Regions from separate parts of the Paenibacillus sp. sgz302191 genome, predicted to be linked through region 1. Evidence: riboswitches for the same ligand, from Rfam matches in the RefSeq annotation. Region 1 holds a riboswitch; each other region holds the start of a gene.
What was found. A riboswitch is a leader RNA that binds a small molecule or an ion and turns the genes downstream of it on or off. The one in region 1 is predicted to bind cyclic di-GMP.
Positions count from the first base shown of each region.

Region 2: another riboswitch for cyclic di-GMP. It lies ahead of AC3G2T_RS14105 (anti-repressor SinI family protein); the one in region 1 lies ahead of AC3G2T_RS37890 (amino acid adenylation domain-containing protein).
Region 3: another riboswitch for cyclic di-GMP. It lies ahead of AC3G2T_RS00205 (EAL domain-containing protein); the one in region 1 lies ahead of AC3G2T_RS37890 (amino acid adenylation domain-containing protein).

Region 1 covers NZ_JBYLHY010000058.1:11,793-15,068, forward strand. The annotation lists gene AC3G2T_RS37880 (alpha/beta fold hydrolase) at 1-399, opposite strand, end outside; gene AC3G2T_RS37885 (hypothetical protein) at 864-1,241, shown strand; cyclic di-GMP riboswitch class I at 1,636-1,743, shown strand; partial or broken gene AC3G2T_RS37890 (amino acid adenylation domain-containing protein) at 1,854-3,276, shown strand, end outside.
Region 2 covers NZ_JBYLHY010000008.1:150,276-153,551, reverse strand. The annotation lists gene AC3G2T_RS14115 (hypothetical protein) at 1-5, opposite strand, end outside; gene galE (UDP-glucose 4-epimerase GalE) at 217-1,230, opposite strand; gene AC3G2T_RS14105 (anti-repressor SinI family protein) at 1,388-1,603, opposite strand; cyclic di-GMP riboswitch class II at 1,657-1,740, opposite strand; gene AC3G2T_RS14100 (helix-turn-helix domain-containing protein) at 1,924-2,259, opposite strand; gene AC3G2T_RS14095 (helix-turn-helix domain-containing protein) at 2,516-2,851, opposite strand; gene AC3G2T_RS14090 (DegT/DnrJ/EryC1/StrS family aminotransferase) at 2,891-3,276, opposite strand, start outside.
Region 3 covers NZ_JBYLHY010000001.1:41,264-44,539, forward strand. The annotation lists gene AC3G2T_RS00195 (MDR family MFS transporter) at 1-1,434, shown strand, start outside; gene AC3G2T_RS00200 (hypothetical protein) at 1,384-1,743, opposite strand; cyclic di-GMP riboswitch class I at 1,759-1,851, shown strand; gene AC3G2T_RS00205 (EAL domain-containing protein) at 1,939-3,276, shown strand, end outside.

The DNA of each region.
Region 1 (3,276 bases):
CCGGTTTTTGCGGCCCTCCTGAGGGTCGGCTTCCGGACGGGTGTTGGCCAGCACAACCGCCGCAAATCGCTCCGGCGCCTTGCGCAGCAGCGAGAACACTACATAGCCGCCCATGGAGAAACCGCCAAGGACGGCTTTTTGTATGCCCAGCTTGTCCATCAGAGCGAGGACATCGTCGGCATACCGGCTTAGCGCGATGTTGGATGCCGGGACAGCGGACTGCCCCATGCCGGCGAGGTCCGGGATGATGGCCCTATAACCTGCGGCGGCAAGCGCATCCGCTTGACGGCTCCACATCCGGTGGTCCAGCGGAAACCCGTGCAGCAGGATGACCGGGAGCCCTTCTCCCTGGCTTTGGCCCAGATCTTGAACAAACAATTGAGATTCATGAATCGTCATTTTCACGGATACCCTCTCCTCCGGTTATGTCTTGAAGTTGTTTCCTTTTCATCGTACACGAATTGATCCCGGTTTTCCATCTCCGCCCTGCCGAAGCCGCTTTTTGAGCGCTCGCCAAGGGCTTTTTTCATATTCGCGGGCGTAGAACGGCATTCTGATCGGCAATAACACGCAGCGCGGTAGAAAACCTCATAGTCGAATAAGACTAGTATGGGGCTTCAAGGGCCGTAATATGCCCGAGTTGCTGGAAATTACTTCTATATAACGTGTCCGAATCAGGACGATTTTAGTTCCAGGGAAGTAGAAAAATAGCGAACGATATCGAAAAAGTTATGTAATATACCAAAATATTATGGTTAACTCATACTTCCCTAACAATTGCTTGATATCCTCAAATCATCGCGAATCCATTAACCATTTTAAGGCAACGAAGGATACAGTATGAAGAATTGGAGTTGAATCGAATGACAAAAAAACCGTGGTCTACGCAAGAATTGGACAAACTTATTCGACTTTCCAGCGAGTGTCCCCCCGTTGTTATTGCCAAAGAACTATCCCGCCCCGTGACATCAGTCCGTAAAAAAATGAGGGAAATCGGGATTAGTTATGTAACCGGAGAACAATGGAAAAAACGACAAATTCAGTACCTTATCTCCGACGAAGGCAGCTTGTACAAAAATCAGGTAAGCCCGTCGCCGCAAAGCTCCGATCTGGAGTCCCCAGTGCTTGACGAGTTCTGGAAAACGCTAGTAACGATGGCGAGATTGGCAAAAAAGAGAGGGAAGCGGGTCGACGTGCTCTCTTTTATCGATACATACCGAAAAATACGGACAGGCGGTTAAAGTTTAAGCCTGCTGTCCTGGATAGGCGGACTACAGCCGCCCGCCCTACTTAAACTGCAAAAGCACATACAGCCTCCGGACGGGGCCGCTCAAGACGAGACGGTTCCGGCGGAGGCTTTTCTCATTTTTTTGTTGCAAGATGGTCTGGAACGATGTCGAAAAAACGAAAAAAACGCTGTCGATTCATGTATTGGAAGCGGTTACTTGTAATTTATATGAACCGGCGCGGATAAAGCCGGGCCTTTCGTGTTAGGAGCGTCCTAAAAAAATAAGGTAAATTTTACTAGTAACCTCTAATAAAATTATTTATTAAAATACCGTAACTAGTATATCTTTCCTAGTGTTTTATTATATGTAAAGTAAATATATCTATATAAATACAAATTCTACAAATATTCGACAAAGGCAAACCTATGGAAACGTAGGGACGCAAAGCCATGGCCTAAGGCATCGCATTACTTTTTCACAAGAGATGAGATGCTATGGTCGACAGGTTGCCGGGTAACAGGGGCTCCCCTTTTATTCGGGGTGGGCCTTTTTCGCTTTGGGGTGTTAAAATTTTTCAAAGTTTCCAAGACCAAGAGATTATTTCGCATGATGGGGGGAGTAATTATGCAAAAGCACTTTTTACCATTAACGCATGCTCAAAAACGGATTTGGTATACCGAGCAGTTTTATCCCGAAACCAGCGTTTCAAATTTGAGCGGTATCGTTAAATTAAAATCCGCAGCGGGGATCGACGACCGGATGTTGAACCGGGCCATTCGTCATGTGGTCCACAGCAATGAAGCGCTGCGCTTTAAGCTTGCGCTTGATGAGGCGGGCGAACCGCGGCAGTACGTTGCCGATTGCGAGGATTTTGATATCGAGTGGGTGGAAGTTCGTCAAACGGGAGATATCGATGCCGTGACGGAACGGGCGCAAACGGAGGCCTGCCGGCCGATGGCGCTCTACGATAGCGAGTTGTTCCGGTTTATCGTCTTCAAGATCGGCCCTGCGGAGATTTGGCTTTTCGCGGCAGTGCATCATATCGTTTCCGACGGGATTTCCATGGTGCTGCTGGGGAATCAGCTCATCGATCGCTATTTGGAGCTGGTCAAAGGAACCGACGCCCTGCAAACGAGCCAGCCCTCCTATGTGGAATATATTTTGAGCGAAGCGGAATATGAGAAGTCCGAACGGTTTCAAAAGGACCATAAATTTTGGAATGCCCAGTTCGATTCCATTCCGGAGACCGTGTCTCTCAAACGAGGGGATTCCTATTTGGTCGAGACGGATGCGATTCGATTGACGGAAGAAGTGCCCGCTTTTTTACATGAAAAAATCGGAATGTTTTGCCAGGAGCATGGGATCAGCGTTCTCTCGCTGTTTTTAAGCACTCTCCATATTTATATGTCGAGAGCGACGGGGCAAACCGAGACGATTCTGGGGACGTTTATGGGCAACCGTACGAACGCAAAGGAAAAACAGATGTTCGGGATGTTCGTTTCCACCATTCCGGTAAGAGCTCACGTTGATGAGAACGCGGATTTCCTCAGCTTTGCCAAACGGATCATGAAGGATCAATTGGCGGTCATCCGGCATCAGAAATATCCTTATAACCAGTTGATCAGTGATTTGCGCGTCAAGCATGGACAATTGAACCGGCTGTTCGGGATATCGCTCGAATATCAGGTCATGTTATGGACGGAAAAGGAAGGTCTCTCTTACATGATCGAGCCCCTGTTCAGCGGGCATGAAGTGAACGATATTTCGATCCATGTCAAGGACCGGCCGGATACGGGCATGCTCATGATCGATATGGATTATCGTTCGGAAATATTCGAACCGGAAGAAATAAAAGCTTTGTACCGCCGGCTATTGACTTTGCTGGACCATGCGCTGACCTTTCCCGAGAAGGCGATCCGGGAGCTGGCATGGCTGCCGCAGGCCGAGCAGGAATGGCTGCTGCAGCAGGGAAGGAGCCCGCGTCTGGGATATGACCGGGAAATGACGCTGCATGGCTGGTTTGAGCGGCAAGCCGCACGGAATCCCG
Region 2 (3,276 bases), on a different contig from region 1:
TTCATATTGTTATTCCACCTTTTCGAATGTTTTTGTTGTTTACAAGACCAAGTATAGGCCCCTTTCCTGAATCCCCCCTGAGCGCCGACTTAATAAACCATGAGCGTTGCCTGAGGGTTTCCTGAGTCCGGCTTCCGTCGCATGAAACGCAAAAAAACTGCAGTTGTCTGCAGTTTGGCAAAGTCCGGCTGCTGTCAGGGAACAACACCAGCCTGTTTATTTTTCATATCCGTTAGGGTTGTTGAATTGCCAGCGCCAGGCGTCCGTGCACATGTCTTCAACGCCTTTCTCGGCAAGCCAGCCTAATTGCTCGCGCGCTTTCGTTGTGTCCGCATAGCACGTAGCCACATCCCCCGGCCTGCGCTCCTCGATGCTGTACGATATTACTTTTCCGGAAGCTTTTTGAAAGGCTTCGACCATTTCAAGCACGCTATAACCCCGGCCGGTACCGAGATTATACGCCTCGATCCCGCTCCTGGACAGCAGTTGTTCCAATGCTTTTAAATGCCCTTTGGCCAGATCGCTGACGTGAATATAATCCCTGACTCCGGTTCCGTCTACGGTCGGATAATCGTTCCCGTATACCCGCAGCTTTTCCAGTTTGCCGATAGCCACTTGGCTCACATACGGCATCAGATTGTTCGGCACGCCGTTCGGATCTTCCCCGATTCGTCCGCTGGGGTGCGCTCCGACCGGATTAAAATACCGCAGCAGCGATATGCTCCAGCTGTGATCCGAGATGTACAAGTCCTGCAAAATCCGCTCGATCATAAGCTTCGTTTGACCGTATGGATTCGTCGCGCCGAGCGGAAAATGTTCGTGAATCGGCACCTGCTCAGGCACCCCGTAGACAGTTGCCGAGGAGCTGAACACCAATTTGCGGACATCGTATTTTTGCATGACATTGCACAGAATTAATGTGCCGGTAATATTGTTGTGGTAGTAAGATAAAGGAAAAGAGACCGATTCCCCCACTGCCTTTAACCCCGCAAAATGGATCACCGCTTCGATCGAATGCTCGCGAAACACCTGTTCCAGCCCCGCATAGTCGAGCAAATCCAATTGATAAAACGCAAAATCCTTCCCCGTCAGCTCACGGACCCGCTCAAGCGCCTCCGGCTTGCTATTCATCAGATTGTCGACAACGACGATCTCATAACCCTTGTCAAGCAGTTCAACACAGGTATGGCTGCCAATATAACCTGCTCCGCCAGTTACTAGAATGGACATGATTTCCGTTCCTCCAATTTACGATTTCATTGCGCCGGCGCATCTGCATGCAGCCTTTTTCCAACTTAATGGATTTATGCCATTTTAGCAAATACCAAAAAAACGCCCCACCCTTCTCAAGGAAAAGGATCAGTGCGCTCCGGTAACAAATGCATGATTACACAACGACTTTGCCGGACAGGTCATTATTGGCAGCCCCGGCGTTGATGTTCGTATATTTGGTTAACCCTCTGTCCAACTGTGCGAATGACCCTAAATAAGCTTGCACTTCACCAATTGTTAACCCCAAGCTGCGAGCCTCGCGAATCATTTCTACCCAGTCTGAATCCAAGGGATTGCGTTCCATACCCAATTGCACAAATACTTTGGACATACTATTACCTCCAATGTGAAGTTTGTTTGCAAAAAACCATCTATTAACGGTTTAATAGATTGGGTCGGTTGCACCACTAACTCCACATGCTCCAGGTGCCCACATACGGCGCATGTATCAAAGTATTCCCATAATTAATTATCCAATTGCGGAATAGATCTCAAGGCCTAAGACTGAAACATTTCTCATCAACCTAAGCCTATTATACAACGACCTTCTCCTAAATTCCACCAAAAAATTTGAAAAAAAACTGCTAGGTCATTATTTTTTAGGAAAATGATACTAATGTATCCGCAATAGATAAGTAATTAGTAGGATGCTTACTTGTTGTTTTCCTGGTTTTTCTTCCATTTGCTGAATTCCAAAAATTCGCGAAACTGCTCCTTCGTTACTCCCGAATCCATCGCCTCTTTGACTAAATCCTGCCACTGGCTGTCCAGTTCTTCTAGCACTTTCGGCTGTTCTCCGTGCAGGATCAAGTCGAGCGGCACGTCAAGCGCAACCGCAATTTTTTCCAAAAATTGAATGGACGGATTTTTCTGAATATCTCTTTCCATATTGCTTAAATAAGATTTGGCGACTTCAGCCTTGGCAGCAAGCTCAGATAAGCTGAGTTTTTTTTCTAGCCGTAATCTTTGAATCCTTTTACCAATCACACTTATCATCTTCCTTTTTGCTTTATTCACCATGTTTACGCATATTATAGCAAAGTACCCCTGCCCAGACTATCGCTATATTTTCCAACCGCATACAATTTTCAGAAAAGAAAAAATGCATCTGCACAAAAATGGAGAAATAAAAGCGGTTAAACTTCTATTTGCCATTTAAGGAGATGCATTTCGAAGGCCTACCCCCGGTGTCCGGCGGGTTGCACAAAACAAACTTCGCCCGCCGGACTCTCAGCGCCGCCGTTCACTCGCCGGGGTTCGTCAAGCGCCATTTGTTAAACTCAAGGAATTCTTTAAACTGGTGCTTGTTAATACCGGATGACATAGCTTCTTTAATAAGCTGATACCATTCCTGATCCAGTTCTGCGACATTCGTTTCCGGAGCTTCTTGATCAAGAAACCTGTCTACAGGCACCTTCAGAACGGAGGCGATTTTCTCGAGAAATTGTATCGACGGGTTCTTTTGAACATCACGTTCCAAATTGCTTATATATGATTTGGCCACGCCGGCCCGCTCTGCCAGCTCGGACAGAGACAATCCCTTTTCCTTGCGAAGCTGCTGTACTCGAGTTCCTATCATCAAGATCTTCCTTTTTTTAACGATGTAATATATTCCATGCTATCTGACAGCCGCTTTGTGCCGTAATGTGCTTTTCATACAATCGATAACTCTCGTCTGCTCCTCTTCCATCATCCCGGACCCTGATGGCAAGCATAAGCCGGTGTTAAACAATTTCTCGGAAACACTTTCGTTCTCCGCATGCCGGTAATATGCCGCTCCCCCAAAAAGAGGCTGCAGATGAAGCGGTTTCCAAACCGGACGGGCTTCGATGTTTTCTGCTGTCATTGCTTCGAGTATGGATTTGACGCTTACGCCATGTTGTTCCTCATCCAGGGTGATCACGGTAAGCCATCGGTTCGACCTTGTGTTCTCCAATTCAGGCATAAATTGTATGCCCGGGATGCCGGATAGGCCCTGCCGGTACTTTTCGAAAATGGCTCTTC
Region 3 (3,276 bases), on a different contig from region 1:
GTCGTATCGACGGCTATGCCGACGATCATCCGCGAGCTGCAAGGATTGTCGCTTTACGGCTGGGTGGCGGGGGTATACATGCTTGCCGTGACCATATTTATGCCCATTTTAGGAAAGCTGGCGGATTTGTACGGGCGCAAACGCGTTTATTTAAGCTGCATGGCTTTGTTTTCTCTCGGTTCCATCATTTGCGGATTTGCGGACAGCATGACCGTTCTGCTGATCGGCAGGGGAATCCAAGGAATAGGCGCCGGCGGGCTGATGCCGTTGGCATTGGTAATTATAGGCGATACGTACCCGCTGGAGCAGCGCGCCAAAATTCAGAGCCTGTTCGGGCCGATGATGATCATTCCACAACTGCTGGGACCGACGCTGGGCGGTTATTTCGTGGATCATCTTAATTGGCATTGGGTGTTCCTGATCAACATCCCGGTCGGGATACTTGCAGCGTCGGTGATATTCGTAGGAATGCGCGAATCCAAAGGGGAGGAGAAGCGGTCCATCGACTGGATGGGGGCGTCTGCGCTCGTGCTGGCGCTGCTTTCCCTTCTGCTTGCGCCGGTGCTGATCGACAATCGGGGCTTGTCCTGGTCATCTCCGCTGATCATAGGGCTGCTTGCGCTTTCGGCCCTGTTTATCGCCCTCTTTATAAGGATTGAATCCAGAACGGCGGAACCGATTATACCGCTGTCGTTGTTCCGCAACCGCAATGTGGTCGTATTGTCGCTGCTTGTGTTTATCGTAATGCTTGGATTGATGGGCGGAATAGCGGCGTTCCCGTTTTTCTCTCAGAACGTGATGGGCCTAAGTCCAACCGCTGCCGGATATTTGACGCTGGCGTTTATGGCCGGGGCGATTCCTTCGAGTATCCTGAACGGATTTCTGATTACCCGGATTCCGTACCGGAACTTGTTTATCGTCTGCTTCTTGCTGCCGATCGTCGGCGTCGGTTTGCTGTCTCAGGTTCATGCTGCGACAACGCCGCTGTACATCATTGTTACCTTTGTCCTGTTAGGACTCGGTATCGGGGCTTTATTCGGAGGAGATAACCTGATCGTTCAGGAATCCGTCGCCAAGGAGAACAGCGGCGTAGCGCTCGGAACCGTTCAGCTGTTCCAGTCGCTTGGAGCGACAATCGGATTAAGCGTCTTCGGCAGCCTGCTCGCTAACAAAATCAAAACCGGCGTTGCCGGGTTGGCCGGCCAGCTTCCTCCGGGCATGGCGGATCATATCGAGACAGGGGGAATTCCCGCGGGGATATCCGCCGATCTGGTAACGAAGATTCAAGCGGTATTTGTGAATTCGTTCCAGAGCATTTTTATCATCGCTTTAGGCTTTATGATCGCGGCTTTTGTTATCTGCTGGTTTCTGAAGAAGGAAGTGTTATCGAAAAAAGAAGCCGAAGCCGTTCCCGCCGCCGAGCTGCAAGCCTGACCATTCGGCAAAATAGAGGTCTGACTGGGTCTGACTGCCGGCTTGCAGCGCCGAGGGCGCTTTGAAGAAGAGGTTCTGATTAGCTTGTGACAATAGGCTAAGGAAGGCCTCTTTTTCCTTTAACGAAAAGGGGGCGTTCATAGCTCCTCCGTTGTCGGATTTTGGCGGATTGTCGGCGGGGGGGCCGAAAAGTAAGCAGCCATCCGAGGAGCCGATAGCACCAGATATTTCATAATTAAGGATTTTATTGACGAAATTTGGTGATACGTGATATAAAATAACTAGGAACTTAGACCTATCATTCACCAATTTAAATATTTCTTAAAGAGATAAAGGCAAACTTGGCGAAAGCCAAGGACGCAAAGCTATAGGGGCTACACGAAAAGGATTCACATCGTATGCCAGCCAGTTTCCGCTTTAGGCCGCTGAGAAGGAACCTTAAAGCAAGGTTTCTTTTTTTTTTGGTCGTTTATGACGGACTAACAAGATAATGAGGTGTGCTTCATGATCGCTTATTTAGTGTCCATACTCCTGTACATAGTACCAATTCTCTTGTTGCTCTACATGATGATCGAAATTTATCAGCGAAACCGGTACAACGGGCTGAATAAAATCGCGGCCTGTTTTTTCCTTGCCACCATGCTGTTTTTCATCGGGAATTTGCTGTTCAGTATCGCCCCGATCCAATACGCGGGCCGAATCGCGCTGCTGCTGTTTTATTTTCCGGCTTTCATCATCATGTGTCTGACGATGCATTTTTGCTTCAGGCTGACGGAGGGATTTCAATCGACTCCGCGGCCGGTTATGACGGCGATCTGCTACAGCCCGTTGGTTCCGGCCTCGCTGGTGTTTTTTCCGCCTCCATGGATAACGGTTCATTTCGTCCAGAACGGCATTTGGAAATACCAGGAACCCGGTGCAGGCCTAACAGCATTGATGCTGGGCAGCACGCTGTATACGGCCGTTGTTTGCATCGTCATCGTGACCGCAGGGTTCAGGTTCGTAAATCAATACGATTTGAACTTGAAGCGAAAGCAGATGCGCACGGTTTTGCTTGGCCTCCTTTTTTCGTTTGTTTGGGCGATAGCGTTTATATTCTTTAAAATGCCGGCTGTTATGCCAAGCGGCGTCAATTTTCCGGCATTAAGCAGTTTCGCGCTCATTATCTTCACTTTTTTCCTCAGATATGCCATGATCAAATATGATTTCCTGCCTTCCCTGGAACGGAAGTATCAGGCTCTGTACGAAATGTCGCCGTTAACGATGATCATTACGGACCAGGATGGAATTATTAAAGAGGCGAATCCGCAAGCGGCGCTGCTTTTTGAATGCACGCAGAAGGAATTGCTTCTTCGCCATGCGCAGGAGTTCATTTTTCCCCAGTCCCACAAGTCCTCGCGTTCGTTCGACCAGCCGGGTTTCGGGGAAGAAACGATCCAGGGGGACTATATCGTCGTCACGCGCAAAGGGGCGAAAAAGTACGTTAAGGCCGAGAGCAAATATTTTGAGGCGCAGGGCGATCTGCTGCAGTATGTGGTGCTGCTCGACGTTACGAAAGCCAAGGCGGCCGAAGAGCAGGCCGTGTATCTCGCTTACCACGATACGCTGACAGGCCTTATGAACCGCGCTCATTTCAACAACGAGCTGGAATCGCATTTATCCGAGGGCAGTCGTTCTTCCATTGCCATTATGCTGCTGGACTTGGACGGATTTAAGCAAATTAACGATACTCAAGGGCACGTTGTCGGGGATCATTTGTTGAAAAAAGTGGCCGACCAGTTGTCGCTGCTCGCGCCTCCGCAGGCGACGATCTTCCGATTGGGCGGGGACGAATTTGCGCTC